2 regions of the Paenibacillus sp. FSL H7-0735 genome follow, and region 2 is predicted to be linked to the other one. Evidence: a T-box and tRNA genes for the amino acid it is inferred to sense, from the RefSeq annotation. Region 2 holds a T-box; the other holds one or more tRNA genes.

Region 1 (8,226 bases), on a different contig from region 2:
GACGCCATTGGGATATACCTTGGTAATTCCCCGCATTTCCAGCAGAGCTTTGTACATAGGTCTCAACGCCTTTCAACTTGGAGGTCTGCAAAAATATACAGCTGGAATTCCCCTGACTAGAAGAATCTCCAACTGTAGGTTTATCTCTATAGAGCTGATCTTAAGATTTAAAGCTTAAGGCTTAACTGCGTTACGAATAGCTTCTACCTCTGCAGTTTCCATCCCCATCGCATTATCCACTTTAATTTCTTTATTGATCAGCTTTTGCTTCACTTCTTCAACCTTGGCCTGAAGATCAGCCGGGAATACATTTTTATAAATATCATTCTCAGCAATACCTACACCATCATCTACAAAGCTCAACACATCACGTTTGCCCATTTCTAGCGTTCCCTCTTGCAATCTCTTCACTGCACCTAGAATAGCCGTATCAATCTTTTTAATAGATGAAGTAACGATTAGATTTGCTTTTTCACTATCCGTATCGTTAATCAACATTGCCTGATCGGAGTCTACACCGATTGCATATTTTTTCTTCTCTTTAGCTGCGTCAAAGATCCCAAGACCTGTACCCCCAGCCACGTTAAAAATAACATCCACACCGGAGTTATATTGAATTAGAGACAGCTCCTTACCTTTTGCCGGGTTAACAAAATCACCAGCGTACGACACAGCCACTTTTACATCAGGATCAACGTACTGAGCACCTTGAATGTAGCCGACCAAGAAAGCATTAATCCCCGGAATATCCATACCGCCCACAAACCCAATCACATTCTCAGGGGTAGCATTCGGCATATCCGATTGTGTAGCTAATGCTGCTACGGCACCTGCCAAGAAAGATACTTCATTTGTCGCATAAGACATGTTGTACATGTTATCTGGTGCTTCATCGATGTCGGTATCATAATTAATGAATTTTTTGTCTGGATACAATTCTGCCGTTGCATTAAACATCTCTGTAATTTCAGAACCGCCAGAAATAATTACATCCCAATCCTCGGAAGCGATATCGTTAAATGTAGGCTCCCATTTCGTTTTATCAACGCCCATTTCAACAACCTTTGTTACTGCACCTAGTTCATTCTTAACCTTTTGCAAGCCGTTATTAGCGGAATCAAAAAATGATTTATCCCCAAGTGTCCCCGGAATCAGCAATACAACCTTGAGTTTATCCCCTGAACCTGTTTCTCCACCCTCAGCAGCGTTTGATCCAGTATTCGCAGAAGAACCGTTATTGGACGTGTTATTCCCACATGCTGTGACCAGAACCATCACCATTAATAACAACAAAGAAAGAACTTTTTTATTCATTACTCTATTCCACCCCTAATTTTAGTTGGTTAGTAATCCGGCAGAATCCCCATCTTCACCCATTGTATAATTCACGGTTCAAATGGAAATTCTCTTTTTTCCAAATAAAGTATCATTAAAAGTAATAAATTTAACGTTTAGGCTCAAAAATAGCAATAAAAATACCATTATTATTAATAATCCGCTTTATTTCCGAACGAGATGGCCAGTCAGGTTGCGAACTTTCGGATTTATTGATACGATCATAACAAATATTATTAAAAATAATTATATGATTTCGGTCATAGTTTTGTACGATTCGGCTAAAACATAAGTATTGGAGGATCATCATGGATCGTGTTCTATATATTGTAAGTGCCACACATGAGCTAAATACTTATATCCCTCCACACCAGCATGAATGCTACGAACTAGTCTATTATTTACAGGGGGTAGGGACAACCAATGTTGGCCCCCGAAGTTACCATTTTCGCTCCTCTTCTTTCGCGCTTGTGCCACCCAATCATAAACATGACGAGCACCACCGTGAGGATGCAAATGTATTATTTGTAGGCTTCCACTCGGAACACCCTAATATGAGTAATCTGCTCGGCGTATATGAAGATGATAAAGATCAGACCGTTCTTCAAATCCTGCTGCGAATGAAAGCAGAGTTTACACGCAAGCAAGACGGATTCTCTGAGCTTCTAAACCTACAAATGAGCGAGATTACCGTCCATCTTATGAGGCTTCTTAGTGCCTCTGGATATCAATCCCCAACAGAAGACCGAGTACAATATGTCCTTAATTATATGAATGAGCATTATCGCCATAAATTGTCCGTCGAAACACTATCAGAAATGTCCGGATATAGCTACGATCGTTTTCGCCATCTATTTAAAGAACGGTTCGGGTCTTCACCCCTGCGGTATTTGCTGTTAAAACGCCTGGATTATGCAAAATCTCTATTACGTCATACTCAGATGCAAATCTCTGAAGTATCTGCTGCTGCAGGTTTTGTGAACGATGCCCAATTCTGCAATATGTTTAAACGAGAAATAGGTCATACCCCGCGAGCATTCCGCATTAATAATCAATCAGGTTAATCACTAATCAGATTAAAAAAAGCCGTTGAAATAGAGAAACTCCTCTATTCAACGGCTTAATCCTGTAAAACTAAGAACATAAAGAAAAAAGGTTAGTAAGATTGCTTATAAAAGCATTCTTACTAACCTTTTTAAGATACCGGCGAGAGGACTCGAACCTCCACGGTTTCCCACTCGATTTTGAGTCGAGCGCGTCTGCCATTCCGCCACGCCGGCACATATGAACTAAATGGAGGCGCCACCCAGATTTGAACTGGGGATAAAGCTTTTGCAGAGCTTTGCCTTACCACTTGGCTATGGCGCCATGTAAATTTTGGAGCGGACGACGGGAATCGAACCCGCGACCCTCGCCTTGGCAAGGCGATGCTCTACCGCTGAGCCACGTCCGCATAAAATGGCTGGGGATATAGGATTCGAACCTATGAGTGACGGAGTCAAAGTCCGTTGCCTTACCGCTTGGCTAATCCCCAATAACATTTTAAAGTAAAATGGGGCGACTGATGGGTCTCGAACCCACGAATGCCGGAACCACAATCCGGTGCGTTAACCCCTTCGCCACAGTCGCCATATTAAGTTGATATTGTTGCCATTATTCATTTTAAAGAAAATGGGGCGGCCGATGGGTCTCGAACCCACGAATGCCGGAACCACAATCCGGTGCGTTAACCCCTTCGCCACGGCCGCCATATTAAACTTTAGAAAGAACTTGGCAGGGGCAGCAGGAATTGAACCCACACCAACGGTTTTGGAGACCGTTGTTCTACCTTTAAACTATGCCCCTAAAAACTGGTGGAGGATGATGGATTCGAACCACCGAACACTTACGTGAGCAGATTTACAGTCTGATGCGTTTGGCCACTTCGCTAATCCTCCAAGGATGGTGCCGGCGAGAGGACTTGAACCCCCAACCTACTGATTACAAGTCAGTTGCTCTACCAATTGAGCTACACCGGCATGGCACTCATTCTTTTGTGATGATAAATGGTGGCTCGGGACGGAATCGAACCGCCGACACGAGGATTTTCAGTCCTCTGCTCTACCGACTGAGCTACCGAGCCATGATGAAAATGGCGGAACCGACGGGATTCGAACCCGCGATCTCCTGCGTGACAGGCAGGCATGTTAGGCCAACTACACCACGGTTCCAAAAGATATAATTGCTTAAGTTAATTGGTTGCGGGGGCAGGATTTGAACCTGCGGCCTTCGGGTTATGAGCCCGACGAGCTACCGGGCTGCTCCACCCCGCGCCAGTAAAATATGTTATGGTGGAGGCTGAGGGGATCGAACCCCCGACCCTCTGCTTGTAAGGCAGATGCTCTCCCAGCTGAGCTAAGCCTCCATAAACAACAATTGTTATTGTACCAAAGTCCACTAGGATAAATCAAGTGAAAATTTGGTGACCCGTATGGGATTCGAACCCATGTTACCTCCGTGAAAGGGAGGTGTCTTAACCCCTTGACCAACGGGCCATACTAATTAAAAATTTGTGGCGGAGAGAGAGGGATTCGAACCCTCGAGACGCTTGTGGCGCCTACACGATTTCCAATCGTGCTCCTTCGGCCAAACTCGGACACCTCTCCATATGGCTCCCCGAACAGGACTCGAACCTGTGACAACTCGATTAACAGTCGAGTGCTCTACCAACTGAGCTATCAGGGAATATTCATACCAGGCTTAATCGCCTGAAAACTGAATCCGAAACGAATCTGCATTCTAAGTATAGGATAAGCCCTCGACCGATTAGTATTGGTCAGCTCCATGCATTGCTGCACTTCCACCTCCAACCTATCTACCTCGTCGTCTTCAAGGGGTCTTACTAATTGGGAAATCTCATCTTGAGGGGGGCTTCACGCTTAGATGCTTTCAGCGCTTATCCCGTCCGTACGTAGCTACCCAGCCATGCTCCTGGCGGAACAACTGGTGCACCAGCGGTACGTCCATCCCGGTCCTCTCGTACTAAGGACAGCTCCTCTCAAATTTCCTGCGCCCACGACAGATAGGGACCGAACTGTCTCACGACGTTCTGAACCCAGCTCGCGTACCGCTTTAATGGGCGAACAGCCCAACCCTTGGGACCTACTTCAGCCCCAGGATGCGATGAGCCGACATCGAGGTGCCAAACCTCCCCGTCGATGTGGACTCTTGGGGGAGATAAGCCTGTTATCCCCAGGGTAGCTTTTATCCGTTGAGCGATGGCCCTTCCATGCGGTACCACCGGATCACTAAGTCCGACTTTCGTCCCTGCTCGACTTGTAGGTCTCGCAGTCAAGCTCCCTTATGCCTTTGCACTCTGCGAATGATTTCCAACCATTCTGAGGGAACCTTGGAACGCCTCCGTTACTCTTTAGGAGGCGACCGCCCCAGTCAAACTGCCCGCCTGACACGGTCCCCGTACCCGATTAGGGTACTAGGTTAGAACCTAGATACGATCAGGGTGGTATCCCAACGGCGCCTCCACCGAAGCTTGCGCTCCGATTTCTACGGCTCCCACCTATCCTGTACAGATCGTACCCAAATTCAATATCAAGCTGCAGTAAAGCTCCATGGGGTCTTTCCGTCTTGTCGCGGGTAACCTGCATCTTCACAGGTATTAAAATTTCACCGGATCTCTCGTTGAGACAGCGCCCAAGTCGTTACGCCATTCGTGCGGGTCAGAATTTACCTGACAAGGAATTTCGCTACCTTAGGACCGTTATAGTTACGGCCGCCGTTTACTGGGGCTTCGGTTCATAGCTTCGGGTTACCCCTAACCACTCCCCTTAACCTTCCAGCACCGGGCAGGCGTCAGCCCGTATACTTCGCCTTGCGGCTTCGCACAGACCTGTGTTTTTGCTAAACAGTCGCTTGGGCCTTTTCACTGCGGCCCCCTCGTGCTATTCACACTACCGGGGCACCCCTTCTCCCGAAGTTACGGGGTCATTTTGCCGAGTTCCTTAACGAGAGTTCTTCCGCGCGCCTTAGAATTCTCTTCTCGCCTACCTGTGTCGGTTTGCGGTACGGGCACCTTCTCCTGGCTAGAGGCTTTTCTTGGCAGTGTGAGATCATGACCTTCGCTACTATAATTTTCGCTCCCCATCACAGCCCAGCCTTAACGATGTGCGGATTTGCCTACACATCAGCCTCACTGCTTAGACGGACATCCATCAGTCCGCGTCACTACCCTCCTGCGTCACCCCATCGCTCATAGCGGATTACGGTGGTACAGTAATTTCAAACTGTTGTCCTTCGACTACGCCTTTCGGCCTCGCCTTAGGTCCCGACTTACCCTGAGCGGACGAGCCTTCCTCAGGAAACCTTGGGCTTTCGGCGGATCAGATTCTCACTGATCTTTTCGTTACTCATACCGGCATTCTCACTTGTGTAGTGTCCAGCGCTCTTTTCAGTACACCTTCAACCCCTACACAACGCTCCCCTACCCCAGATACATACGTATCTAGCCATAGCTTCGGTGGTGTGTTTAGCCCCGTTACATTTTCGGCGCAGAGTCACTCGACCAGTGAGCTATTACGCACTCTTTCAATGGTGGCTGCTTCTAAGCCAACATCCTGGTTGTCTGTGCAACTCCACATCCTTTCCCACTTAACACACACTTGGGGACCTTAGCTGATGGTCTGGGCTGTTTCCCTTTTGACAATGGATCTTAGCACTCACTGTCTGACTCCCGGCAATAAGTATATGGCATTCGGAGTTTGACTGAGCTTGGTAATCCTTGCGGACCCCGCACCCAATCAGTGCTCTACCTCCACTACTCTTATACCGAGGCTAGCCCTAAAGCTATTTCGGGGAGAACCAGCTATCTCCGAGTTCGATTGGAATTTCTCCGCTACCCCCACCTCATCCCCGCACTTTTCAACGTACGTGGGTTCGGGCCTCCAGTGCGTGTTACCGCACCTTCACCCTGGACAGGGGTAGATCACACGGTTTCGGGTCTACGTCCACATACTCATTCGCCCTATTCAGACTCGCTTTCGCTGCGGCTCCACCTTCTCGGCTTAACCTTGCATGTTAAACGTAACTCGCCGGTTCATTCTACAAAAGGCACGCCATCACCCATAGATCGGGCTCTGACTTTTTGTAAGCACACGGTTTCAGGTTCTATTTCACTCCCCTTCCGGGGTGCTTTTCACCTTTCCCTCACGGTACTGTTTCACTATCGGTCGCCAGGTAGTATTTAGCCTTAGCAGATGGTCCTGCTGGATTCATACGGGGTTTCACGTGCCCCGCACTACTCGGGATCCGTCTCGGAGAGAATACAGTTTAGGTTACAGGGCTTTTACCTCTATCGCGGGCCTTTCCAGACCTCTTCACCTACCATATTCCTTTGTAACTCCATGTGAGACGTCCCACAACCCCTAAGAGCAAGCTCTTAGGTTTAGGCTGTTCCGCGTTCGCTCGCCGCTACTGACGGAATCACTATTGTTTTCTCTTCCTCAGGGTACTTAGATGTTTCAGTTCCCCTGGTCTGCCTCTACACACCCTATGTATTCAGGTATGAGTAACTGCGAATTACCACAGCTGGGTTTCCCCATTCGGACACCCCCGGATCAAAGCTTGCTTACAGCTCCCCGAGGCAGTTTCGTTGTTCGCCACGTCCTTCGTCGGCTCCTGGCGCCTAGGCATCCTCCGTGTGCTCTTATTAGCTTAACCTTGATTTTTCCGCAGGAAAATATCATACGATGACATTCTCTTTTGGAATCATCTCACTAATAACATTTACTTGTTTGCACAAGTTGCTAAAAGATGTTCTAAAACGCAAATTCATTTCGGTATCCAGTTTTCAAGGATCAAGTCTTACTTGAGAGCTTAAACTCTCAAAACTGAGCAACGAGTGAGTAACAGGCCTAAACCTGAGTTTTGGAAGCTGAGCTTCCGATTTGAATGTCTTCATTGCAGAAGACGATTCTCCATAGAAAGGAGGTGATCCAGCCGCACCTTCCGATACGGCTACCTTGTTACGACTTCACCCCAATCATCTACCCCACCTTCGGCGGCTGGCTCCCTTGCGGGTTACCCCACCGACTTCGGGTGTTGTAAACTCTCGTGGTGTGACGGGCGGTGTGTACAAGACCCGGGAACGTATTCACCGCGGCATGCTGATCCGCGATTACTAGCAATTCCGACTTCATGCAGGCGAGTTGCAGCCTGCAATCCGAACTGAGACCGGCTTTGATGGGATTGGCTCCACCTCGCGGCTTCGCTTCCCGTTGTACCGGCCATTGTAGTACGTGTGTAGCCCAGGTCATAAGGGGCATGATGATTTGACGTCATCCCCACCTTCCTCCGGTTTGTCACCGGCAGTCACTCTAGAGTGCCCAGCATTACCTGCTGGCAACTAAAGTTAAGGGTTGCGCTCGTTGCGGGACTTAACCCAACATCTCACGACACGAGCTGACGACAACCATGCACCACCTGTCTCCTCTGTCCCGAAGGCCGCTGCTATCTCTAGCAGATTCAGAGGGATGTCAAGACCTGGTAAGGTTCTTCGCGTTGCTTCGAATTAAACCACATACTCCACTGCTTGTGCGGGTCCCCGTCAATTCCTTTGAGTTTCAGTCTTGCGACCGTACTCCCCAGGCGGAGTGCTTACTGTGTTAACTTCGGCACCAAGGGTATCGAAACCCCTAACACCTAGCACTCATCGTTTACGGCGTGGACTACCAGGGTATCTAATCCTGTTTGCTCCCCACGCTTTCGCGCCTCAGCGTCAGTTACAGCCCAGAAAGTCGCCTTCGCCACTGGTGTTCCTCCACATATCTACGCATTTCACCGCTACACGTGGAATTCCACTTTCCTCTTCTGTACTCAAGCCACCCAGTTTCCAGTGCG
Region 2 (8,226 bases):
GAGCTTTTGAAACAGTTCATTTCGGACGATCCAATCCGTTTGCAATTCCTCATTTATCGTAAATTTGAGCGCTATGCTTAACGGAGAAAGCTCGACTTCGGCTAGTTTTACTTCCTGTCCGTCAATTTTGAAAGGGTGGTCCACAACTAACGTCTCCGTCTTCAGCTCCCAAAACTTAGGATCAATAGAGAAGTTTACTTTTAAACGATCAGAATACCGCATGTCAGATAAAACCGTTCCTGTTTTCGGTTTACTTAACATTCCCGGGTCTACAGAGGCAATCTGAAAATCCGCCACTACGTCTGTTGGCCTTGGTTTATTTCGGTCCAGTGAAAATACAGTTTTGCCGAGCCAAGTATATATGGTTCCCTCTGCGTGTGCTCCCATTCCGCCTCTATTCCCATTCTCCTCCATTACATCTCGTCCAGTTTCAGCATCTGTCAGCTTCACACTATTTACACTGTACACTTCCTGACCATCACTTGTTGTCCCTGTATACAGCAGCATGATTTTGTTTTCATCAGCAAGCACAGCATTCAGAGTAATTTTATATCCATTTGATTCAGCACTCTTATTAACGATTTGTACATAATCATTCCGGATTGCAGACTCTAAAGTAAGAGCATCAATATCAGCTGCAGCCAATGCTTTAAAAGGCTCCAATACGCCCCAATCGAACGTTTCAACACTCGAAGTCCCTTGCTGTGGCATCAGCTGGGTTGGATTGAAGAACAGCAGGCCCGCTATCATCACTGCAGCCGCCAGCACAGACATCGCGCTTTTTGTGAACATTAACCTTCTGCCACGTTTCTTGCCTAATTCCAAGCCTGCTTGGATCGCATAGATTTGAGCGGCTGCATTCTCTATTTTTTGTTCTTGTGGGATACGTTCGGCATCGCTTAACATGGCAAGCTCCTCTTGACTACTCATTGTTCCATTCACCCCGATTCTTTATGATGGTTCGCAACTGCTTGAGCCCTTTATGCTGCCAAGTCTTAACCGTTCCCTCGGGTTTATTCATAATGTTAGCGATCTCAGTCAAGGTCATATCGTTGTAGTATTTTAGCAGCAGCACATGGCGATACTTGGGCTTAACCTGCTCAAGTGCCCACAACATTTCCATCCGATGATGGCCAATATGTGTGACCTGTTCTCCTATTCTTTCATCTACCAGCGGCATGGAACGTTTTCTTCGTCTTTGTTCATCTATACAGACATAAATTAGAATTCGAATAATCCATGATTTGAATGCTTTGGGGTCCTTTAATGTTTTTCTTTTAATCCAGGCCCGGCAAGTCATTTCCTGCATCGCTTCCAGCGCATCGTTTCGGTTCCGCAAGTAACTATAAGCAATACTGTACAGTTGTTCTCTATGTACCAATATCGAATCGTAAAAATCCGTCTCGCTCCGAGTATCAAGAATCGTTACTTTTTTCATTTCTGCATTAGTCATCGTCATGTCCTTCCTTAGCCTCCCCTCTTCAACCTTTCATAGATTAAGACGGGGGAGGTATAGAAACGGTTTTTGTTTCGTTTAACTTTTTTTGCCCAAAGCTCTCTAAATTATAGCATTCTATAAAAATTGAACGAAAAATGTTATGATAGGTTAAATTGGACATAATCAATAGTACGCACTTAAAAGTGCCATAGGCACTAAAAAGTACCCATACCATGGAGGTTATCATGACAACAACACCAACAACAACTGTCAAGAAAAAATACAATATTTCTGTTGAAGCCACACTAGAGGTCATCGGAGGGAAATGGAAATGCGTAATTCTATGTCATTTAACTCATGGCAAAAAACGCACCTCCGAGTTAAAACAGTTGATGCCCGGCATTACTCAAAAAATGTTAACCCAGCAGCTACGCGAGCTTGAGGCAGATGGAATCATCAACCGAATTGTTTATAATCAGGTTCCACCAAAAGTAGAATACGAGCTTAGTGAATATGGTGATAGTTTAAGCGATATTTTGACTGCATTATGTAATTGGGGAGAACAACATATCATTAAGCAATTCGGCGATAAATACGCTGTTTTAGAGGATAACATTTTAAATAAATAAACCGCTCTATCAAGGGTATGGTTGGATATTTATGCTGCGAGAGTTGTACTTCAATTATACGTTCATGAAAAAAGGACAGCTGAATCAAATCGATTCAACTGTCCAAAGCTTTGATTCACCCGTCCCTTGAATGGCGCACAGGAACATAACTTAAATTACGCCCTCTCCTCCAATTGCAGTTGCTGTGAATGATATGGGTCCAAATAGATTTATAGGCAAGTTGCTATCATTCTGAATTACCAATTCATAGTTGTGGACTCCAATATAAGCACCATCAACCCACTGAGCACTTAATTGAATATCAGTAATTGTAGTAAAACGATAAAAGGATCTATAAATATCGACTCCAGCTCGTCGGATGATAACAAGAAATTGGCTATTAGCAAGTGCAGTAAGACTAAAACTACCATTTAACTCGACTCTACTGGAGAAAGAAGCCGGATTAGCCGGACTAATATTTACTTGCGCTGTGGCTAAACCCGCTCCAGCTCCAGGAATCCCTGCAACCGTTATAGCTGTAGTAAACGGATCTAACGGGATTTTTGCCTGTGACCCATAACTTATTATTGTCGCCATTTATCATCACTCCATTTCAAGGTTATAGAGTAGTATATTGTGAATCCGCAATGATAGATTGGACTAAATTCCTGATGATTATATACATTTAAGGTATACTTTGCTAGATCATATAAACCTAGTTACCTTGTCAATCACCATACGATTTCCACTCATTGACAACACCCCTGTTCAGAATTACAATAATTCACATATCATGAACAACGATGACAAAGGGTAAGTAGACAGACGAACATGGTCTTCAGAGAGCCGGTGGTAGGTGCGAACCGGTGACCAGCGTATGCTCGAATGGCCTTTATAGTTGTTTTTCCGAACTATTTTAATGGATGCAGTAGGGAAAACCGGGGTTCCCGCCGTTATCAAGGGACCTGTATCGAGAATTAATTCAACCTCTCCGTACAGGTAAGAGAAGATCGAAAGCCAAGAATCGTAAGGTGACACGATCATTTAAGGTGGTACCACGACAACTTCGTCCTTATTGGATGAGGTTTTTTTGTCATTTAAAGGAGGTGATGGCCATGGATGATGGCTGGTGGTGGCGACTCGAGTGTAACCAAATGCTAAATAACAGGAGGAATTTTTATATGATGAACGAACGTGTCTTAACTGGAGATCGAGTGACTGGAAAGCTTCACCTTGGCCATTACGCCGGCAGCTTGCAGACCCGAGTAGCCCTTCAGGAGCAATATGAAACTTTTGTGTTTTTAGCGGATATTCAAGCCCTAACGACCCATTTTGATCGTCCGCAGCTGCTGGGTCAACATCTGCATGAGATCACACTGGACTATTTATCTGCGGGTATAAATCCGGAGAAAACAACTATATTTATTCAATCGATGATCCCTGAAATCGCAGAGCTGACCATCTTGTTCTCTATGTTTGTTACTGTGAATTCTTTACGGCATAATCCCACGATTAAAGCCGAATCAAAAAATTCCAGCTTAGATGAATTGTATTACGGTTTTCTAGGTTATCCAGTTAGTCAGACTGCTGACATAACTTTTTGTAAAGCAACGATCATTCCTGTAGGAGAAGACCAACTCCCCCATCTGGAATTAACCCGTAAAATCGTCCGCAGATTCAACGAGCTGTACAGCCCGATACTGGTGGAACCCAAAGCGCTGATCAGTGAGACGCCGAGACTTGTGGGTACGGATGGCAACGCTAAAATGAGTAAAAGCCTTGGCAATGCCATCGAGCTGGACTCCACTAAGGAAGAAATCACCTTCAAGATAAGAAAAGCCACAACCGATCCTGCGCGTGTGCATAAAAATGATCCTGGACATCCAGATATCTGTCCTATTTTTGCTTATCATGGTGCTTTTCGCTCAGCGGGGGTAACCGAAATTCGTGAAGGCTGTGAGCGGGGTACCATGGGTTGTTCTGCTTGCAAACAGTTGATTTCGACAGCTCTAGATCAGCTTATAGAACCGATGCGAGAGCGACGTTCCTATTATGCTACTAAGCCCAAGCTTGTGCAGGAAATCTTAATCTCTGGAACACAGCATGCCCGCAGCATTGCTCAGGAAACAATGGCCGAAGTACGTGAGGCTATGAGTCTTAACTATTTTTCAATCTAAAAATGATATTTATAGGTACTCAAAAAAGCCGGAAGCTCATTGGAAGAGATCCGGCTTTTTTCTTCTCCTTACAACACCCAATTTCCCTTACGGAATACGGGTTCAATCGTGCCGTCCGCCAGCTCTCCGTCAATATCCAGCTCTGCCGAACCGATCATAAAATCGACATGAGTTAAGCTGACATTAGCTCCTCTAGCCACAAGCTCTTCGTTCGTAAGCTTTGTGCCGCCTTCAATATTTACAGGATAAGCACTTCCTAGCGCGAAATGGCAGGAGGCATTCTCATCAATCCCTGTATTGTAAAAAATGCGGTTCAAGCGAGAGATTGGAGAATCATGCTGCACTAAGGCTACTTCTCCTAGATAAGATGCACCTTCATCCGTTGCCAGCAGTGAGGTTAAATGCTCACGTCCGGATTCAGCTTCATAAGCTACGACTTTCCCCTTTTCAAAAGTGAATGAAAGTCCTTCAACTAAACGTCCATTCAAATTAAGAGGGAGCGTGCTTCTAACTGTGCCATTCACTCCAGTACGATGGGGCATGGAATAAATCTCTTCCGTTGGCATATTAGCAACAAAATAAACACCTTTATCATTCTCACCGCCACCCCCGCGCCATAAATGGCCTTCCGGAAGCTCTACATGCAGATCCGTTCCCGGAGCACGGTAATGCAGGCTTTTATAACGTTTAGCGTTCATTCTATCCTGACTTTCTTTCAACTGACCAATATGCTCTCTCCAAGCAGCTACCGGATCATCGCTGCCCACACGATTCATCTGGAATACAGCTTCCCACATCGCCTCTACCCGCTCTTCTTCAGGAAGATCGGCAAAAACCTTGTTCGCCCAAGCACGTGTTGGCGCTTTGACCAGAGACCAGCTGATTTTGCTGTTCCGAGTATATTTGGAGTAGTTCTTGCGAGCAATAGCTGCTGCTTTGACTGCTCTAGATACCTTAGAAGAATCAATACCATTAAACAGTTCCGGATCAGGTACTTTAATATGTAAGATGGCACCATTTTCTTCCGCGAATTTCTCCATCATCTCAGCCTGCCACTGTGGATAGTAATCGAAAGAATCCTCTGGGGCTTTTTCATAACGGATCCGTGTAGTTGCTTCATCGTCCCAGTCAACAATTACATATTTAGCTCCCGCTTCATAGGCTTTCGCTACAATCAAGCGAGTAAGTTCTGCGGTTTCTATCGGTGCATGTACCATAAGGACTTGTCCAGGCTGTACATTTACTCCTACTTTTACAACTAGGTTCGCGTATTTCTCCAGCATTACTTCAAAATCTTTCATGAATTCTCTTCCTCCATCTCTAGGGTTGCTATAAGCACTCGGTCAGCTTCACTTCTTATTTTAACGCAAAACGAGGATAGTTGCGATTCGATTTAGATTCTCAGTTACTTCACTTCAGGTATTTCCCCTGTATAGACACCTAGATCATTCTTATGAATCTCTACGTTGGACATTCCGATCTGCTTATCATTATGGTAAGCAATCACTATGATCTTGGTATCCTGAGGCTCATCTATTTGTTTATTATTTCCATCCATTGGACTCCAATAAATTTGATCTCCAGATTTGATTTTCAGCTCAAGACCTTTGTTATGCACCTTGTAGTCAGGGGGGTTCCATAACAATAAATTGCCGGACGTAACCTGTATCTTAATAACATTCGCCCCTTCAGCAGTTATAAGCATAGGTAATCCTGGAGCACTACTATCAGTCACCCTGTATTCCGCTGTTGGGAACATAACATCCGGTTTTACCTCAAGTGATTGATTATCATGCCGCAAGATAAACAAGAAAAAAAGTAAAATCGTTAAGCCCATGACGCCTCCGATGATTATTTTTTTCACTATTCAACCTCCCATCCACCCTAATACTGTAACATATTCCCTTAATCTGGACAGTTATCAGCCAAATAAAGCGGCTCCCACAAGGAACCGCTCACTTGAATCACTATTTTTTATCCACCTGCAGCAGTGTTACGGTCTTCAAAGTATAAGTATGCATGATTTTATCCTCTGAAATTACATTCAACTTGGTCAAGCTTGCCACCTTTGCCGGATCTGATTTGGAGAGCAAACGCCACACTTCAGGGTCCGATAAGGTCTCATATAACTTTGCATCATCATATTCTTTGCGGTTTTGCACGACCAGCTTCACTTTATAGCTGCCAATTTCAGTCTCGGTGGTTTCCTGCTCACTACAATAATTTAAAATATCCTGACGAAGCTCGGCCAATTCTTTTTCAATATCTTTTTGCTTTTGCTTGAGCCGATAATACTGCTGAACCTTTTTCTCCATCCACTTCACGCTCCTTCATAGACATATGTATGCCGGAAACGTTCGATAAATTAGTTGAGTTCCCTATCATAAAAACTTATAATGAGCCGGGGATAGCTTATTTCCAAGTAGAGTCAAATTTCTTATAAAAACAATACCACGGCAGGTGACCTATGTTTCATTCGTACTTATTTCCAATTTCGTATGCGTTCATGATGTTTCCAATAGCAGCGCTGGTCTTCACACTTCCTTTTCTTATCGTACAATACCGCAGACATGGCTATATACATAAGCTCAGAGCTTTAATCCTATATCTGCTGCTGCTCTATCTGATGAACGCTTATTTTCTTGTCTTGCTTCCTTTTCCATCCTCCCGGCACAATGCTGCACCTTCTGGGAGTATCGTCCAATTCATACCCCTTCAGTTTATTCAGGATATTGTGGATGGATCGTCGATCATCCCTGATCAAATCTCGACCTACTGGTCATTACTGCGTGAGCCTGCATTTTTACAGGTCATTTTTAACGTTGCATTGACCGTACCGTTTGGAATGTTTCTGGGCTATTATTTTCGTACACGCTGGGTCGTGTGCATTCTACTATCCTTTGCCTTTTCCCTGTCCTTTGAGATCACGCAGATTACAGGGATTTACGGTTTCTTCGATCATCCTTACCGTCTTTTTGATGTCGATGATCTCATTACCAACACAATCGGAGGGATTTTTGGATTTCGAATTTCCATTTGGATCTCCGGGCTATTGCCACGTATAGAACAACTGGATACAAACATTGACCGCTCTGCCAAAAGAGTCTCCTATACCCGCAGAGGAATAGCTTTTCTAATCGATAGTATGGTGTGGAGCATCGGGTTTGGGGTACTCTTCGGATTCGATATAAAAGCTGCCTTCTGGATTGTAACTGGTATTTACTTCATGCTTGTTCCGGCTCTCACGGGCGGACGGACCTTAGGGAAATGGATGGTGCGGATTCGGGTGAAGAGCAGCGGGAATCATGCTTTTTTCTGGGCTCTGATGCTCAGATATGGCCTGCTATATTGGTTGCTGCTTGGGACTCACGCTCTTTTGCTTGATTCCGCGCTTCTAGGGCATCTTTCCTCCGTATGGAATATGCTTATTCATCTGTTTGTTCTATTGATAGACTTGGCTTTCTTTATTCATTTAGTCATTAGTATATTCAAAAAAGAAACTCAGTTAATATATGAGAAACTAAGTCAAACTTCTCATGTTATTTCTTGGCCAGAGAAACGGCTCCAATCTGATGTATCCCGCAACAGCCCTGTAGAAAGCTAAACTAGTTATTTTTTAAAGGGTATTTTAACATTGGAAATTATTATAGAATTAGGAGGTGAGCATTCTCAAAATTTAGGAGATGAGCGTATGGAAACTACAAGCAGCTTGCGGTTATCTAGAAGTCTTCCAGAAGAACAGGGCATTTCATCAACCGCAATATCCAGCTTTATTAGTGCAGTAGAGGAACAAAATTTAGGCCTGCACAGCTTTATGCTACTTCGACATGGTTATGTGGTCTCTGAAGGCTGGTGGGCCCCTTACAGGTCCGATCTTCCGCATATGTTATTTTCACTTAGCAAAAGTTTCACCTCAACCGCAATCGGGTTTGCTGTTACAGAGAAACTCGTCACCCTTGATGATTCTGTCCTATCCTTTTTCCCTGAAGATGCTCCTGATCCA

The links. A T-box is a leader RNA that pairs with one kind of tRNA and senses whether it is charged. The one in region 2 lies ahead of trpS (tryptophan--tRNA ligase), so its partner is inferred to be a tRNA-Trp.
Region 1: it encodes a tRNA-Trp, which carries the amino acid that the T-box ahead of trpS (tryptophan--tRNA ligase) is inferred to sense. The anticodon was not compared.

Annotation. Positions count from the first base shown of each region.
Region 1 covers NZ_JBBOZH010000002.1:712,029-720,254, forward strand. The annotation lists gene NSS82_RS30675 (ABC transporter ATP-binding protein) at 1-57, opposite strand, end outside; gene NSS82_RS30680 (BMP family ABC transporter substrate-binding protein) at 175-1,314, opposite strand; gene NSS82_RS30685 (AraC family transcriptional regulator) at 1,644-2,399, shown strand; tRNA gene NSS82_RS30690 (tRNA-Leu) at 2,537-2,615, opposite strand; tRNA gene NSS82_RS30695 (tRNA-Cys) at 2,630-2,703, opposite strand; tRNA gene NSS82_RS30700 (tRNA-Gly) at 2,714-2,788, opposite strand; tRNA gene NSS82_RS30705 (tRNA-Gln) at 2,795-2,869, opposite strand; tRNA gene NSS82_RS30710 (tRNA-His) at 2,889-2,964, opposite strand; tRNA gene NSS82_RS30715 (tRNA-His) at 3,008-3,083, opposite strand; tRNA gene NSS82_RS30720 (tRNA-Trp) at 3,107-3,180, opposite strand; tRNA gene NSS82_RS30725 (tRNA-Tyr) at 3,187-3,272, opposite strand; tRNA gene NSS82_RS30730 (tRNA-Thr) at 3,278-3,353, opposite strand; tRNA gene NSS82_RS30735 (tRNA-Phe) at 3,382-3,457, opposite strand; tRNA gene NSS82_RS30740 (tRNA-Asp) at 3,468-3,545, opposite strand; tRNA gene NSS82_RS30745 (tRNA-Met) at 3,571-3,647, opposite strand; tRNA gene NSS82_RS30750 (tRNA-Val) at 3,664-3,739, opposite strand; tRNA gene NSS82_RS30755 (tRNA-Glu) at 3,795-3,869, opposite strand; tRNA gene NSS82_RS30760 (tRNA-Ser) at 3,888-3,980, opposite strand; tRNA gene NSS82_RS30765 (tRNA-Asn) at 3,984-4,059, opposite strand; rRNA gene NSS82_RS30770 (23S ribosomal RNA) at 4,121-7,047, opposite strand; rRNA gene NSS82_RS30775 (16S ribosomal RNA) at 7,311-8,226, opposite strand, start outside.
Region 2 covers NZ_JBBOZH010000001.1:3,222,674-3,230,899, reverse strand. The annotation lists gene NSS82_RS14595 (DUF4179 domain-containing protein) at 1-930, opposite strand, end outside; gene NSS82_RS14590 (sigma-70 family RNA polymerase sigma factor) at 923-1,459, opposite strand; gene NSS82_RS14585 (winged helix-turn-helix transcriptional regulator) at 1,684-2,067, shown strand; gene NSS82_RS14580 (hypothetical protein) at 2,218-2,643, opposite strand; T-box leader at 2,841-3,123, shown strand; gene trpS (tryptophan--tRNA ligase) at 3,228-4,223, shown strand; gene NSS82_RS14570 (aminopeptidase) at 4,292-5,524, opposite strand; gene NSS82_RS14565 (hypothetical protein) at 5,629-6,087, opposite strand; gene NSS82_RS14560 (hypothetical protein) at 6,191-6,538, opposite strand; gene NSS82_RS14555 (VanZ family protein) at 6,730-7,827, shown strand; gene NSS82_RS14550 (serine hydrolase domain-containing protein) at 7,915-8,226, shown strand, end outside.